Regions from separate parts of the Arthrobacter sp. Y3223065 genome, predicted to be linked through region 1. Evidence: predicted binding sites of a transcription regulator. Region 1 holds the regulator's gene; the other holds the start of a gene.

The links. The regulator Rex, encoded in region 1, represses fermentation and respiration genes when NADH is low (regulators of the CRP and FNR family bind a similar motif). The targets are predictions, from matches to a motif close to CTTGTGAANNNNTTCACAAG.
Region 2: a site for Rex is predicted at 5,274-5,293, ahead of AC5RUK_RS01860 (glyceraldehyde-3-phosphate dehydrogenase). Genes of this name have one in related genera too.

Annotation. Positions count from the first base shown of each region.
Region 1 covers NZ_JBNHGC010000002.1:228,071-236,173, reverse strand. Annotated here, with positions in the region: gene AC5RUK_RS05985 (hypothetical protein) at 189-998, shown strand; gene AC5RUK_RS05980 (redox-sensing transcriptional repressor Rex) at 1,060-1,737, opposite strand; gene AC5RUK_RS05975 (glutaredoxin family protein) at 1,904-2,164, opposite strand; gene AC5RUK_RS05970 (HAD family hydrolase) at 2,241-3,059, shown strand; gene AC5RUK_RS05965 (30S ribosomal protein bS22) at 3,188-3,286, opposite strand; gene AC5RUK_RS05960 (helix-turn-helix domain-containing protein) at 3,446-3,658, opposite strand; gene AC5RUK_RS05955 (3-deoxy-7-phosphoheptulonate synthase) at 3,812-4,978, opposite strand; gene AC5RUK_RS05950 (N-acetylglucosamine kinase) at 5,397-6,278, opposite strand; gene gdhA (NADP-specific glutamate dehydrogenase) at 6,439-7,779, opposite strand.
Region 2 covers NZ_JBNHGC010000001.1:401,864-409,966, forward strand. Annotated here, with positions in the region: gene AC5RUK_RS01835 (hypothetical protein) at 1-863, opposite strand, end outside; gene AC5RUK_RS01840 (YaaA family protein) at 1,012-1,776, opposite strand; RNA gene rnpB (RNase P RNA component class A) at 1,903-2,294, shown strand; gene AC5RUK_RS01850 (glycerophosphodiester phosphodiesterase) at 2,321-3,073, opposite strand; gene AC5RUK_RS01855 (L,D-transpeptidase family protein) at 3,119-5,182, shown strand; gene AC5RUK_RS01860 (glyceraldehyde-3-phosphate dehydrogenase) at 5,540-7,000, shown strand; gene AC5RUK_RS01865 (hypothetical protein) at 7,201-7,401, shown strand; gene def (peptide deformylase) at 7,456-8,028, opposite strand.

The sequences.
Region 1 (8,103 bases):
GGGCCGAGGCGGGCCGAGGCGGGCCGGGGCGGGCCGCGAGGCTGAAAATCATCCTTCAGGCCGACCGACACGGCGCAGGCCTGCATTGTAGTGTTGCATTAACAGCTGCCAAGCACCTCTGCGGCCGGCGCGCAGGCTGGCCGGCGCAGACGTGCGACCCGTGTGGATGAGATGAAAAGGAACCGGCCATGAGCACCCCAGAAAACGAACCGAACCAGCCCGGTGACGGGGAAGGCCGGCCCGGAGGCCAGGAGCAGCCCCGGTACGGGCAGAACCTGCCGCAGTACGGCCAGAACGCGCCCCAGCAGCCCGGCTCGGATCAGCCTCCGTACGGGCAAAACGCCCCCCAGTACGGACAGTACGGGCAGAACCCGCCGCAGTACGGACAGCCCGGACAGCAGCCCTACGGGCAGGGCCAGCAGGGCCAGTCCCCGTACGGTCAGCAGTACGGGCAACAGCCTTACGGCTACCAGAGCGCCGTGCCCGGCCAGTACGGCTACCCCGGCGGGCAGGCGCAGGCCACCGCCAAGCCCACGGCGCCGCGCGAAGTCATGATCGCCTTCTGGCTGATCATCGCTGCCGCCGTGCTGACCGCCATCGAAATGCTGACCGAACTGGCGAACCTGGACGGCACCATGGCGATGGTGCTCAACGACCCGGCGGTCCGCGAAGCCCTGGGCGAGCAGGGCGGCCAGTTCACCGACGCGGAGCTGGCGGAGATGATGAGCGGCACTGCAGGAGTGTTTATCGTCATCACCGCGGTGATCGCCGTCGGGCTGTACCTGATGGTGGCCTTCGGCGTGAAGGCAGGCAAGAACTGGGCCAGGATCACCGGCACGGTATTCGCTGCGCTGTCGCTGTTCGGACTTTTCAACATCTGGTTCGGCACCTTGTCGGTGCTGCTGGGCATCGCGGCGATCGTGCTGCTGTTCATGCCGGCGTCGAACAGGTTCTTCCAGGCCACCAAAGCGCACAAGTTCGGCATCTACGGCCGCTGAGCAGAGCGGTTCCGGCCGTTTGACGGCCGCTTGACGTCCGCCGGCGGCGGGGCGCCGCTGCTCAGCTATGCTCCGTCGCCTGCGCCCGTTGCGCGTGGTAGGCCAGGATCTGCAGTTCGGTGGCCATGTCCACCTTGCGCAGCTGCACGGATGGCGGGACCTGCAGCACCGCGGGCGCAAAGCTGAGAATGCTCGTCACGCCGGCTTCGACGAGCCGGTCGCAGAGTCCCTGCGCCGCGCCCGCTGGCACGGCCAGGACCGCCATGTTGGCGCCGGTTTGCCGCAGGACGGGTTCCAGGTCAGCGATCGGGCTGACGCGCATCCCAGCGACCTCCGACCCGATAACCTGCGGGTCTGCGTCGAAGAGCGCCACGACCCCGAAGCCCTTGGTGGTAAATCCGGAGTAGCCGGCCAACGCCCTGCCCAGGTTGCCGATGCCGACGATCGCGACTTTCCAGTCCTGGGTGAGCCCCAGAGCCGCGGCAATCTCCTGGCCGACCAGCCGTACGTCGTAGCCCACGCCGCGGGTGCCGAACGAGCCGAGGTAGGAGAGGTCCTTGCGCAGGGTGGGCGGGCTGACGCCGGCGGATTCGGCCAATTGCTCGGACGATATGCGTTCCGTGCCTTCAGACACCAGCGAATTCAGGGCCCGGAGGTAGATGGTCAGGCGTGCGAGGGCGGCCGGCGGGATCTCGTTGCCGGATGGCCTGGCCGCCTCGGTATCCGGGAGGTGGGTCACTGTTGTCGCTCCGATGCCTGCTGCGGGGCTCCGATCCTGCTGTGTCCAGCCGGTCCGGGTCCTGGGTGCCGCCGGCGGCTGTCCAACCGCAGGCTAGTGTCCCCCCAAGATTAAGCTGCCCCGCGCCGCTCTCCAACTCCGATGACGCGGGCCTGTCGGCCTCGAACTACTGTGTGAGCAGCCGTCTCAGCCGGTCCGGATCAATGTGCCAGAAGTCCCGCTGGACGCCGTCGATCATGACCACGGGGATCTCTTCGGCGAAGCGCCGCTCCAACTCGGGGTCCTCGAGGATGTTCTTCTCCTCCCAGGCGAGACCGAGCTCCCCCGCAACACTCCCGACAGTCTCTCGTGCCGCCTGGCACAGATGGCAGCCGGGTTTGGTCAGCAGCACCAGTTCGTGCGCGCGGCCGGCGTCGGATCCACTCATGCCTTCCACGGTAGCCGCCACCGGCGGCGAACGGACAATTCCCGGACAATTCCCGGCGCCTCGTTAGACTCGAAGCATGCCCAAGACCGCCGCCGGCCATGCACAGCGCGCCTCGGTCTCCGCCGACCCGGGGACGGAAGCGGCATTTTTCGACGTCGACAACACCCTGATGCGCGGGGCCAGCCTGTTCCACGTGGCCCGCAAGATGTACCAGCGCGGCGCCTTCCGGATGCGCGACGCTGCCGGCTTCGGCTTCAAACAGGCCCGCTTCCTGATGCGGGGAGAAAACCTCAAGGACATCCAGTCCATCCGTGACACGGCGCTGGCCCTGGCCACCGGCCTGATGAGCGACGACGTCAAACAACTGGGCGACGAGGTCTACGACGAAGTCATCGCCTCCAAGATCTGGCCCGGAACCAGGGCGCTGGCGGACCAGCACCTGCGGGTGGGCCGCAAGGTCTGGCTGGTGACGGCCACGCCGGTCGAAGTGGCCGCCGTCATCGCGGACCGGCTTGGCCTGACCGGCGCCTTGGGCACGGTGGGCGAAATCGAAGACGGTGCCTACACCGGACGGCTCATCGGGGACATCCTGCACGGGCCGGCCAAGGCTGTTGCGGTCGAGGAGCTGGCCATCCGCCAGGGCCTGGACCTCGCGCGCTGCTGGGCCTACAGCGACTCATACAACGACGTCCCACTGCTGACCCTGGTGGGCAACCCGGTGGGCATCAACCCGGACATGAGGCTGCGCCGGCACGCCCGGCAGAACAACTGGCCGGTCTATGACTTCAGGAGCGGCCGGCGGGCGGCCACGGTGGGCCTGAAGGCCGCCACGGGGGCCGGCGCGGCCTACGGGCTCTGGCGCGGCGTCAATTGGTTCCGCCGGCCGGCGGCGTAACGGCCGGCACAGCCCGTCCCGCCCCAACCCACGCCCAACCCGCCGAACGGCATGAACGGGCCGGTTAACGGCACAAGGCCCGCCAGTTTCCTGGCGGACCTTGGAAGCTTGGGAACCGGTTGTCGGTCCTACTTCTTGTTGCGGCGCTGGTGACGGGTCTTGCGAAGCAGCTTACGGTGCTTCTTCTTGGCCATACGCTTGCGGCGCTTCTTAATAACTGAACCCACGAGTCCCTCATTCACTGATAGTTTCGCAAGCTGCCGGCGCCCGGCGGGGCACACGCCAACTCACGGTTTTCGACGATGACGTAAAACGTTCCTTAACAGGGTACCGCCTCTGCGCCCCCGGCATTGACCGCCGGCTAGCAGCAGGCCCGCACCGGAGCGTCAGGCGGTCCCGGTCTCCCGGTCGATCACGGCGCCGCGCAGGTACTCCTCCACGGCTGATTCGGGCACCCGGTAGGAACGTCCGAAGCGCACGGCGGGCATCTCGCCCGAATGCACCAAGCGGTAAACGGTCATCTTGGACACGCGCATGACTGCGGCCACTTCCGACACCGTCAAGAAGCGCACACTCGAGAAATTATTCTCGTCAGCCATTACGCACTGTTCCTTTACTGTAAGCAACACCGGCGGCGTGCCGCCTTGCCCCGCCCCAACAACCGTCTTCCTAGATACTTTAGAGGCTGTTGTGGCAAAAGTGAAAGTGCACACTGTAGCTTAAGCGTTTTAACCAAGCACGGGCTTTCGCCCTCATGCCGCTTTCGGGGCGCGATGTCGGGCGGCCGATGCAAGCTGGGCCAGCACGTCGGCCGTCACGTCCCATTCCATGCAGGCATCCGTGACGCTCTGCCCGTACACCAACGCCCGTCCGCCGGCGTCTTGGGACACCTCCAGTTTCTGTGCCCCGCCCACCAGGAAGCTCTCCAGCATCAGGCCGGCGATGGCGCTGCCGCCTGCTTCGACCTGCGCGGCAATCTCCAGAGCCACCTCGGCCTGGCGGTGGTGGCTCTTGCCGCTGTTGGCGTGACTGGCGTCCACGATCAGCCGCGGATTCAGACCGGCTTTCGCCAGCGCCCCGGAGGCCGCCGCAACCTGGTCGGCTCCGTAGTTCGGGCCGCTCGCGCCGCCGCGCAGGATCACGTGGGTGTCGGGATTGCCGTTGGTGGACACGAGCGCGGCACGCCCCTCCCCGTCGATCCCCAGGAACACCTGTGCCGCGGACGCGGCGTGGCAGGCGTCGAGCGCGACCTGCAGCCCGCCGTCGGTGCCGTTCTTGAAACCCACCGGCATGGAGAGTCCGGACACCAACTGGCGGTGGATCTGGCTCTCGGTGGTGCGCGCGCCGATCGCGCCCCAGCTGACCAGGTCCGCCAGGTATTGCGGGCTGATCGGTTCCAGGAACTCCGTGGCCACCGGCAGGCCGAGCTCCGCCACGTCCAGCAGGAAGGTCCGCGCCAGCCGCAGGCCGGCGGCGATGTCATGGGAGCCGTCCAGCCGCGGGTCGTTGATCAGCCCCTTCCAGCCCACGGTGGTGCGCGGCTTCTCGAAGTACGTGCGCATCACGATCAGCAGCTCTTCGCGGTGTTCCCGCGCAACCTGCGCCAGGCGGCGCGCGTAGTCCAGGCCTGCCGCGGTGTCGTGGATCGAGCATGGCCCGACGATCACGAGGAGCCGGTCGTCCACCCCGTCCATGACGGCACGGATCTCCTCGCGGCCGCGGGCGACGACGGCGGCGGCTTCGGCGGTCAGGGGCTGTTCCTGCAACACGTCGCCGGGCGACGGCAGCGGGCTGAAGCCACCCACCCGCAGGTTGTTCGTGCTGCGCGGCGAGGCCGGGGCGGCCGCTTCGACCTCCGCGACGCCGTGGCCCGGCGTCGGCGCTTCGGTTTCCAGGAGGTGGTTGGCTGCTGCATTCATTGTCGGTGTCCCGTCTGTTGGCGGCGGGACTTTGTTACAGAACCCGCCGGAGAAATGGCGAAGGGCAGAGAATCATCTCTGCCCTGTTGGCTCTGAAGGTCGGTATGCGTAGGCGCTAAGCGGTTACGTCAGGCCCCTCCAGAGCCAACGCAAAATACGCATACCAACGAGTCGTCATACCCGGAACTCTACGCGGGATCGGCGGGAGAGGGAAAACGCGCGCCGGGACATGACAGATTATGACGACGTCGGGGCGCCGGCTCCCGCGGCGGCAGCGCCAGCCCGACGGCGGGGCGCCGGCTGCAGCGCAGCGTCGGCTGCGGCGCCCGCGGAGGCAGCGCCAGCCGGACGGCGCAGCGCCGGTTCCCGCGGCGGCTGAGGCCGGAGGTGCGGGAAGGGTGGCGTCCCCGGAGCGCGCTCAGGCCAGGCCGGCCAGGACATCAATGCCGAAGACGGGCTCCCGGTCCAGCGGTCGGATGTCCGCGATCCCCTGCGGTTCCAGTGCGGCAGCCAGCGACCGTTGGAACCGCGGGACGTTCATGCCGAGTCCGCCGCCGAGCACCACCGGGCCGCTCATGCCCAGCCGCCGGGAGACCAGGGCAATCTGGCCGGCCAGGTCCGCCGCGGCGCGGTCGACGATCGCCCCCGCCGGCGGGTCGCCTTCGTCGGCGGCGGCCACCACCAGGCGGGACTTGCCCGCCCAGAACCGCCGGTCGGTTTTCGGTGAGTGGAACAGCGCGATCAGTTCCACCGGGTCCTGCAGCCCGCAGTCGTCCAGCAACAAGTCCGTGAGCCGGTCCCGTGGCAGGCCCGCATCCAGGCGGGAGAGTACGTGCCGCACTGCTTCCCGCCCCAGCCAGTAGCCGCTGCCCTCATCGCCCAACAGGTGCCCCCAGCCGCCGGCGCGGGCCTCAAGTCCGGCCTCGTTGATGCCCCAAACCGACGATCCGGTGCCGGCCACCACGCCGATCCCCGTGCGGAGGTGGCCGGCGGCCAGCACCAGGCGGGTGTCGTGGACTACGTGGACGTCCGCCCCGGGTACCAGCGGGGCGATCAGCGCGCGCAACGCCGCGGCATCGCCCTCGGTGTCGATCCCGCCCGCCCCTGCGTAGACCGCGGTGATCCCGGCCGCCCCAAGCCGGCCGAAGACTTCGGACAGGGCCGCGGCGGCCTGGGCGGGGCTGGCGTTCTGGACGTTCGCGCTGCCCGCCGTCGCTTCCGCATCCAGCAAACCGTCGTCCAGCCGGATGCCGTGCGTCTTGCTGCCGCCGATATCCAGCCCGATGAGTCTTTGCACCATGGAGTGAGCTTACTTGGGGCGTCCCGCAGCCGGCGGCCTGACCGGCACGTCCGCGGGCCAGTGGACACCGCGGGGACAACCCCGTGCGCACCAAAACGAGACGGTGCCCGCCGGGGCGGGCACCGTCGTCGTGATCAGTGCTTTGGCTGTGTCCGCTGCCTTAGATGAGGCCCAGGGCGAGCATGGCGTCAGCGACCTTCTTGAAGCCGGAGATGTTCGCGCCCGCCACGTAATTGCCGGGCATGCCGTATTCCTCGGCCGTCTCGGCGCAGCGGTCGTGGATGCCGACCATGATTTCGGTCAGGCGCTGCTCGGTATAGTCAAAGCTCCAGGCGTCGCGGCTGGCGTTCTGCTGCATCTCCAGGGCCGACGTGGCCACGCCGCCGGCGTTGGCTGCCTTGCCCGGACCGAAGAGCACACCTGCGTCCTGGAAGATGGAAGCTGCTTCGCTCGTGCAGGGCATGTTGGCGCCTTCGGCGACGGCGACCAACCCGGACTCCACCAGGCGGCGGGCTGATTTTTCATCCAGTTCGTTCTGCGTGGCGCACGGGAGCGCCACGGTGCAGTTGACGTCCCAGATGTTGCCGTCGGCCACGTAGTGCACGGCCGAGCCGCGGCGTTCGGCGTACTCCGAAATGCGGCCCCGCTCAACTTCCTTGATCTGGCGCAGCAGTTCGACGTCGATTCCGGCCTCGTCGACAATGTAGCCGCCGGAGTCGGACGCGGTGACCACGGTGGCGCCGAGTTCCTGCGCCTTTTCGACGGCGTTGATGGCCACGTTGCCGGAGCCGGAGATCGCCACGCGCTGCCCGTCCAGGCTTTGCCCGCGGGTCTTGAGCATTTCCTGCGCGAACAGCACCGCGCCGTAACCGGTGGCTTCAGGGCGGACCAGCGAGCCGCCCCAGCCGGTGCCCTTGCCAGTGAGGACGCCGGACTCGTAGCGGTTGGTAATGCGCTTGTACTGGCCGAACAGGTAACCGATTTCGCGGGTCCCCACGCCCATGTCCCCGGCCGGAACGTCGGTGTATTCGCCGATGTGGCGGTAGAGCTCCGTCATGAAGGACTGGCAGAAGCGCATGACCTCGGCGTCGGACCGGCCGCGCGGATCGAAGTCGGAGCCGCCCTTGCCGCCGCCGATGGGCATGCCGGTCAAGGCATTCTTGAAGATTTGCTCGAAGCCGAGGAATTTGATGATGCCCAGGTAGACGGAGGGGTGGAAGCGCAGGCCGCCCTTGTAGGGGCCAAGCGCGGAGTTGAACTCGACGCGGAAGCCGCGGTTAATCTGGACATTGCCGGCGTCGTCCACCCACGGAACGCGGAAGATAATCTGGCGCTCGGGCTCGCAAATGCGCTGCAGGATGGCGGCGTCGGAGTATTCGGGATGCCGGGCGGACAGCGGCTCGAGGGTTTCGAAGACTTCGGTGACGGCCTGGTGGAATTCCGTTTCGCCTGGGTTGCGGCGGAAAACTTCGTCGCGGACTTCAAGCAGGTGGGCATCCATGGGTGCGTCCCTTCACTAGCTGACGTATTGGGGCACTCAGGTTGCTGCAGGCCCTCACACAGAAAACCACAAGAAGCGGAATCTAAGAAACACGCCTGACACATCGCAGAACCGCCCCGTAACGCGCCGACCGGCGGTACAGTCGGCCGTTTTGTCGCACGGATCCGAGCATATCCGGCACCGGTCGCCCCAGGGCTGGCGTGGAAAGTGCGGCCCGTCACGGGCGAACGGACCAAGCCGCCGGGGTCCGAATGTGCGGGTCATCACGTGCGGGTCATCACCGGCCCGGGTCCTCCGCCCGGCGCGGGGACTGCCGGCCGGCCG
Region 2 (8,103 bases), on a different contig from region 1:
AAGAACACCGATCCGGCCAGCCGCGCGCCGCTGAAGTTGGCGACGACGTCGCCCGCCTCCCGCTGCCGCAACAGCAGGTCCGCACGCAGCTGCGGTTCCAGCCGGTTCCCGTTGCGCACCGTGCCGTAGCGCGGCGGCGCGTTTTCTGCGAGTGCATAGAGCGTGGCCAGGATCAGCGGTACGTTATAGCGCGTCACATCCGTGTGCTCGTTCACCAGATCCGAATCTGTCTCGATGAAGTTGAAGTTCGCGTACTTGGCGAACAGCGGCAGCGCGGGCACAATCTGCGCCAGGTGGAACTGGTCCTGCGGGGAGCTGAGCACATAGATGTTCCTCTCCGTCTGTACATCGGCAGCCACCGCGTCGGGCAGCAGCCGGTCCAGCTTCTGCATCTCGGCCTGCCCGCCGCCCCCGGTCAGGTGCGCGAAGATCTTTGGCCGGTTGGCGCGCGTATGGGTGCCGACGTACATCTGGGGCGCGCTCGCGAGGATATTGCCGAAGTCGTATTTGATTCCCAGATACAGCGCAGCGAACCCGCCCTTGGAAAAACCCGCCAGCGTGCATTCATTCCGGCTCAGCCCCAGCCGCTCCAGCTCTGCATCGATCAACGCGACCACTGCCTGCTCAATGGAAAAGTCCATATTCCGGCACAGGTAGTATGCGTGCTGCCCATCGAACTTGTCCTTGATCCACAGCCAGTGTGCCTGACTGTCCTGTGAGGCCCGGCCGTCAAACTCGTAGCTGTCGAGCGCCCCCACCCCGGCGAACATGACGATCAGGTGGCGCCGGTCCAGCTTCGCCGCGCGCCGCTTGTACTGGACCAGCACGCCGCCGTGGACAAAATCTAGTTCCCGTTCGGACATGCGACCCCAACGCCTCCATCAATGCTTCACGTTCTCGGACTGACCGAATCTACGTGGCCTGGGTGAACGTGGGGCAAACTATCGGCGACACCGGCATCGAACCCCGGCGGTGGGGCCAGTACTTCAGGGCCAGGCCGGGTCCGCATTCCTAGGCGGCCAAGATGACGTTCAGCGCGTGCGCCTTGCGGGCCGTGCCTTCGACAAGTTCAGCCTCCCAGACTTCCTGTGCTGCCTTCACCAGTGCAGCCGGCGTCGCGGGCGCCTTGCCGCGCCTGGTCACCAAGTGGCGGGCGAGTTCGCCACGGGTGTGCTTGGCGAAGTGCGAGACCACGGTGCGTTTGCCGTTCCGCTCTTGGAAAACGTTGACCACTACCGTCCGGGCAGGGTCAGGAGTCCAAGCGGCGGCGTAGGTGCTTGAGCGGCAGTCCACCACCAGGTGGCCCTCCGCATGGGTGTCGAGCGCCTGGGGGAGGCGCTTCTTCCAATAGGAGGCAAGCTTCCCGGTTTCCGGCAGGCCCACGGACATGGACAGCCGGTAGGCCGGGATGCTGTCTGCGAAACCGATCGCGCCCCACAACGCTGAGATGACGACGACGGCGGTGTCCGCCTTGCGCTTCTGTGCCGCGGTCATGGATTGGTAGCCGAGGGCGTCGTAGAGCACACCGGAGTAGACAGTGTGCGCCGGGGCGGAGGGTTCGTCGTGCAGCCGGGTGTTGCGTTCCACCTCCGCAGCCAGCGAGGCTCCCACGCCCAGACGGGCGAGAGCCTCCGGGCTCCGGCTGACGCGGGCCAAGGCGGTCAGCACTTCCTCGCGGGCCGGGTTCAGCTCCGGAAACTGCAGTTCCTGCAGGTCGAACGGGTGTCCCTTGACGGCAGCGGTCTTCCCTTCGGAAGGCGGAAGAAGAATCAGCACCGTAAGAGCCTACCGTCGGGCGTCGCGGCCGAACGAAAGGCTGCCCGCCGCCGTCGTCCCTGAAGGGAAGCGGCAGAAGCGGGAATTACGGGTGACGGGGGAGCAGGCCGTATCCTGAAGGCGGGACGGGTTGGCTGGGCGATCGCGTCGGGCTGGTCCGCGAGGATGAGTCCGCCGAGGAAAGTCCGGGCTCCACAGGGCAGGGTGGTGGGTAACGCCCACTCGGGGAAACCCGCAGGCAAGTGCCACAGAAAACAGACCGCCAGGACTGCTTCGGCAGGACCTGGTAAGGGTGAAACGGCGGTGTAAGAGACCACCAGCGCCCCGGGCGACCGGGACGGCTAGGTAAACCCCACCCGGAGCAAGGTCAGACAGGGCACGATCGAGGGCTGCTCGCCCGAGTGTCCGGGTAGGCCGCTTGAGGGTACCGGCAACGGTGCTCCTAGATGGATGATCGCCACCCGGCGGCGGGCAACTGCCGCAGGTGACAGAACCCGGCTCATAGGCCAACCCGTCCCTTTCTCATCTGGCGCCATCTGCGGAATCACTCGGCTGCGAGTGCCTCAGACAGCATCCACGGATCGTCCGTAAAGACGCCGTCGGCCCCTGCCTCCAGCAGCGAAGCTGCTTGTTTCGGATCGTTCACAGTCCACGGCCACACTGTTAATCCGGCTTCCTTCATGGCAGCGATGCTCGTGCTGTCGACGTCCTTATGCGGACCGATGTGTGAGATTCCGTCTTCCCTCACCGTCGCCGGATCGATCTCGGCGTTCGCGCCAACGAGAAATAGAACGTTCAGTCCTTCGTTTGCCAAGCGCGTCGCGAGGCCGTAGTCGAAAGATTGAACGATGACGTTCTGTTCTATGCCGCGGCGGGTTATCGACTCGACAAAGCCGTCCACATCAATGCCCGACTCCTTGATTTCCGGTACAAGAACGTGGTTCTCGCCGTACTCATCCGCAATTTGCTCCCAAGTGGTGGGTGTGCCGGGCGCACCCCCTGCCGGATGACGGATCGCAGCCTGGCGCCACTCAGCGAGCCTGATGCTCCGCGGTTCTCCCGCAATGCCGCTCATGGTCCTGTCCACCGTTTCATCGTGGAGGGGGACCAGAGTTCCATCACCGAGAACCCGCAAGTCCATCTCGATGGGAAAGTCGGACTCCGCCACGGCTTTGAATGCTTCGGATGAGGATTCGGGGTATACCAGAGCCCCGCCCCGATGGGCCACCATCGTAGGTCTTTCGGGAGCAGCGCAGGCGGTCAGAGCCAACAACAAACCTGCGAGACATGCGATCATTCGTTTCACCCGTTGAGTCTAAGGTGCGTCCGACTATGCCCATGAATGAAACAGCCTCGCCGCGGGGGAATGGCGAGTCCATTCATGCCGCCTAACATTCCGCGGGCCTTAGACGACAGTGGTCGATACAGTCTCAGCTGGTTCCATCGCCAGCCTGCATCTCTCGCCGGGGGAACTATGAACCGCCCTTCGCTCTCGCCTACTTCGCTGCGCTCCATGTTGCGCGTTGGCCTGACAACAGCAGTCCTCACGACGCTGCTCGCCTCGACCCTGCCCGCCTTCGCTTCCAGCGAGGCGGCACCGGTCAGTCAATCTTCCCAAGCGCCCGCTCCCGCTGATCCAACACCGGACAGCATGCCGAACAATGGCGAAAGCCCCGTCCCGACCGAGGCCCCGCCCGCCGAAACGACCCCGGAACCCGAGCCGACACCAACGACCATTGCTTCTCCACCTTCGACTCCCGCGGTCCCATCCAGCGGCGCGTCGGAGGAGCCAAACGTTCCCGCAACCCCGACACCGTCGGTGCTGCCCACAGAACCGGAGAAGGCACCAGGGGAGCGTTCTAATGCGCTCGTGCAGCAGAGCGCCCCCCAGGAAGCTCCCGAGACAGATGAGACGCTGGCAGAGCCACCGCATGTAGCGGCAGGGCAGAAGACAATCGCCGCGAAGGCCATGGCCTTAAAGCTCAGCCCGGTCAATGACTTCCGTTGCACGCTCAAGGACAACGGCTGTGTCCGCACCTACACGGACAGCGGCGGGACGGCGCGGATTGGTATCTACTGGTCGGCGGCTACGGGCGCTTTCGCCGTGGATCTCAAACATGCGATCTACAAGACTTTCCAAGCTGCCAAGTACGAAAACGGCAAGTACGGCTATCCCATCGCAGACATGAAGGTCGCCTCCGACAAGAGCGCCTCGCAGCGATTCCAGGGAGGCACCATCAGCTACACGCCTCCGCACATTGTCGCCGGCAAAAAGGCCATCGAAGCCAAAGCAAAATTACTCAAGCTGATTGCGGTCAACGATCTCAACTGCCGCCTGGTGGACAACGGGTGCGTCCGTACCTACAAGCCGTCCTCGAAGAGTGCCAAGCGGATCGGCATCTACTGGAGTGCGAAAACCGGTGCTCGAAGCATGGACCTTCAGCACCAAATCTTTAAGAAGTTCAAGACTTCAGGATATGAACGCGGGACCTTGGGCTACCCGACGGCCGACATGAAGTGCGGCCTCAAGTCCAAGGGATGTGTCCAGCTCTTCCAAAAGGGGACGATCGCGTACTCGCCCTCTACGGGCGCCAGGATTCTCACTGCACAGATGAATTACAGCTGGAAGGCCCGCGGTAGCCAGAACGGCACGTTGGGCTACCCCTTGCAGGACGCCGTGAAGCGCAGCGGCAAGACCACGCAGGTTTTCCAGGGCGGCTCCCTGGTGGCGGCTCGGGTGGGCGCCGTGATGTACCCGAAGAATGAGTGCTGGGCGATCGGCGCGAACAAGACCCGCTACGCGCATGGCTGGGCCAACCGCATTTCCTTCACCATCGCGGAGAAGTACGGAACCTCCAAGGCCAGCTTCATCAACTGCGTGCGGGTTGGCTCCGTCTACAAGCAGGAATGGAAAACGGGCAAGGCGACCGTGGGACTCAAGGGGTTCAAACGCCCGGGAGTGGCATCCGGGCACACCCAGTACCGCTGGTCCCCGCAGGGCAGTTTCACTGTCCATGAAGCATTCGGTGAGGGTAACCCCGGCACGGACCTCAAGTACAAGAAGCTGAACAAGCGGTCCAGATGGTCCGGTACGCTCGGCTCCTCCTACAACAAGTACTACGAAGCCGGTTCTGTGGGTTATGAACGGTGGCCGGACGAGAACATGTGGTTTTTCATGCGCCTGCCGACCGGGGACTACCGCCAAGGCGCTGTGATCGACTACAACCGCGGGCCGGGGCAAACTATCAGGCAGGGAGCGGGATTCGCCATTTTCCTGCACGCCAACCCCGTTCCGACGGCGGGTTGCATCGCACTGGACCTCAAGAACGTGGTCCGGTACCTCAAGACCGCGGACCCCGGGGACAGAATCATCATGGGCGTCCGGCAGGACATCTTCAAAGCCTGATCCTTCGAACGGCCGACGGCGGCGCGTCCCTGAGCGGGGAGCACCGCCGTCGGCGTGAGGCGGCGGACCCAGCCGGCCGGCAATCCCCAACCCTGTGAGGCAGTTCACGTGTAACGGTGCGTACGTGCTCCGCGTAGTCTCTAGAATGGATAACGGATAGGCGTGAGCCGCCGCCGATCGAAAGTCGGCGACGGGAACGGGCAGATCCACAAAGCTTCCCGCCGGCACTTGGCGGTGGCGTGCCGCGTGGCCGGACAGACTGTCGGGCCAACCGGCGTCGTCGTGAAAATCCACGGCGGTGACAACCGGGCTCGAGGGAGAGCCCGGCTGATGTAGGAAGGTAATTCTGTGAACCAGATGTCAGAGTCGGCCCTGGATACGTGGACCAACCGCGAGGCACTTGCCGAAGCGATGATCCCGATGATCGGGCGCTTGTACCGCGAAAACAACGTAGTCACCTCCATCCACGGGCGCAGCCTGATCAACCAGTCCGTGGTGGGCATCCTGAAGGCGCACCGCTTTGCCCGCCAGATTGATGACACCGAACTGCCGCTGGAAGAGACCTTCCCCGTGCTGCAGGCGATGAGCGAGCTGGACCTCGGCGCAGGTTCCGTGGATTTGGCCCGCCTGCTGGTGAAGTTCAAGAACGAGGGTGACGGCGCCGAGCTGAAGGACTTCGTGCGCACCGAGCTGGCCGATATCGTCGGCAAGCGCGGCGCCGACGAGCGCACCAGCACCGACGTTGTGCTCTACGGCTTCGGCCGCATCGGCCGTCTGCTGGCCCGGATCCTGGTGGGCCACTCCGGCGGCGGCCACGGCCTGCGCCTGCGCGCCGTCGTAGTCCGCAAGGGCAGCGACGACGACCTGGTCAAGCGCGCCAGCCTGCTGCGCCGCGACTCGGTGCACGGCCCCTTTGAGGGCACGATCTCCGTGGATAAAGACAACAACACCATCCAGGCCAACGGCACCCTGATCCAGTTCATCTACTCCAACGACCCGGCGTCCGTCGACTACACCCAGTACGGCATCAAGGACGCCATTGTCGTGGACAACACGGGCAAGTGGCGCGACGAGGCCGGGCTGTCCCAGCACCTGCAGTGCCCCGGCGTCTCCCGCGTGCTCCTCACCGCTCCGGGCAAGGGCAGCCTGAAGAACATCGTCCACGGCGTGAACCACTCGGACATTACCGACGAGGACAAGATCGTCTCCGCCGCCTCCTGCACCACCAACGCCATCACCCCGGTCCTCAAGGCTCTGAACGATAAGTTCGGCATTGCCCACGGCCACGTGGAAACGGTGCACTCCTACACCAATGACCAGAACCTGATCGACAACTTCCACAAGGGTTCCCGCCGCGGCCGCTCCGCCGCGCTGAACATGGTGCTGACCGAGACCGGTGCAGCCAAGGCAGTGGCCAAGGCCCTGCCGGAGCTGGAAGGCAAGCTCACCGGCAACGCCATCCGCGTCCCCACCCCGGACGTTTCCATGGCCATCCTGAACCTGAACCTGGAACACGACGCCACCAAGGAAAGCCTGAACGAGTACCTGCGCGGCATGTCGCTGAACTCGGACCTGCGCAAGCAGATCGACTACATCGACTCTCCCGAGGTCGTCTCCACCGATTTCGTCGGTTCCCGCCGTGCGGGGATCGTGGACGGCCTGGCCACGATTGCCAGCGGCAAGAACGCCGTGCTCTACGTCTGGTACGACAACGAATTCGGCTACAGCTGCCAGGTGGTCCGCGTGCTCGAGGAGATTGCCGGCGTCAACCCGAAGATCTTCCCGGCCGTGCTGGAACCGGTGGCCGAGACGGTCTGATCGCCCTTACTCGGCAATAACGACGGCGGAGCCGGCGGCATGCGAATGCCGCCGGCTTCTGCCGTTTAGAGGCCGGTGGCATTGGGGGACTCTTGCTTAATGGCCGGTTCGTCGCGATCCAGACGGCCCTGAAGGTTGAAGCGGTCCACGGAACCACTGACGCTATGGCTTTGCGGCGGCGCCGTTCCTACAATGGCCGCATGGTAGAGATGACGCGTTGGGAACGGGCGCAGGTCAATCATAAGGAGGCCCAGCGGCTGCTGGATGCGGCGCAGGACGCCTACGCCCGCGGCTATGTGACGGAGAAGCGCGTTGACGAACTCAAACGGCTGCGGGACATCGCGCTGGAAGATCTGCACCGTTGCGAAAAGGACCATAGGTCCAGTCTCACGGACAGCTGACCCGGATCCGCCCTCTGGGATTGGGGACCTCAGTGCGCAGAGGGCTGCGGACGGCTAGTGGCCGAACGGGTCCGGATCGACCCCGGGCAGCCACGTGTTGCCGGGAACGCCCCAGCCTTCCCTCTTGATGTTCTTCCGCGCCCGCTTGCCCCACCGGTCATTGAGCCGGTCGATGTAGAGCTTGCCGTCCAAATGGTCGTACTCGTGCTGCATCACGCGGGCGAACCAGCCGGTCGCCTCGAAATCCACCGGGCTGCCGTCCGCGTCGAACCCTCGGACGCGGGCCCACTCGGCCCGCTTCAGGGGGTAGCTGTGTCCTGGCACGGACAGGCAGCCCTCGTTTTCCTCGTCGGGGTCGGGTTCCGCGCCCGAGACCTTGCCGAGTACCAGGGTCGGATTGACCAGTACGCCCCGCGGCGGGACGTCGTCGTCGTTGGCGAATTCATAGGTGAAGATTCGCAGTCCCACCCCGATCTGCGGCGCAGCGAGCCCTACGCCGTGTGCCTCGTCCATCGTCTCGAACATGTCATCGATGATCGCGCGGAGCTCGTCGTCGAAATTCTCAACCTCGGCTGCACGGCGGTGCAGCACCGGCTCGCCGGTGATAGTGACGGGGCGGACGGTCATTTCTCTCCTTCACTCAGGATGATTCGCCTGGGCGTGCGCTGTTTAACCATCAGCGCGAGGCGTCGCCGTCGGGCC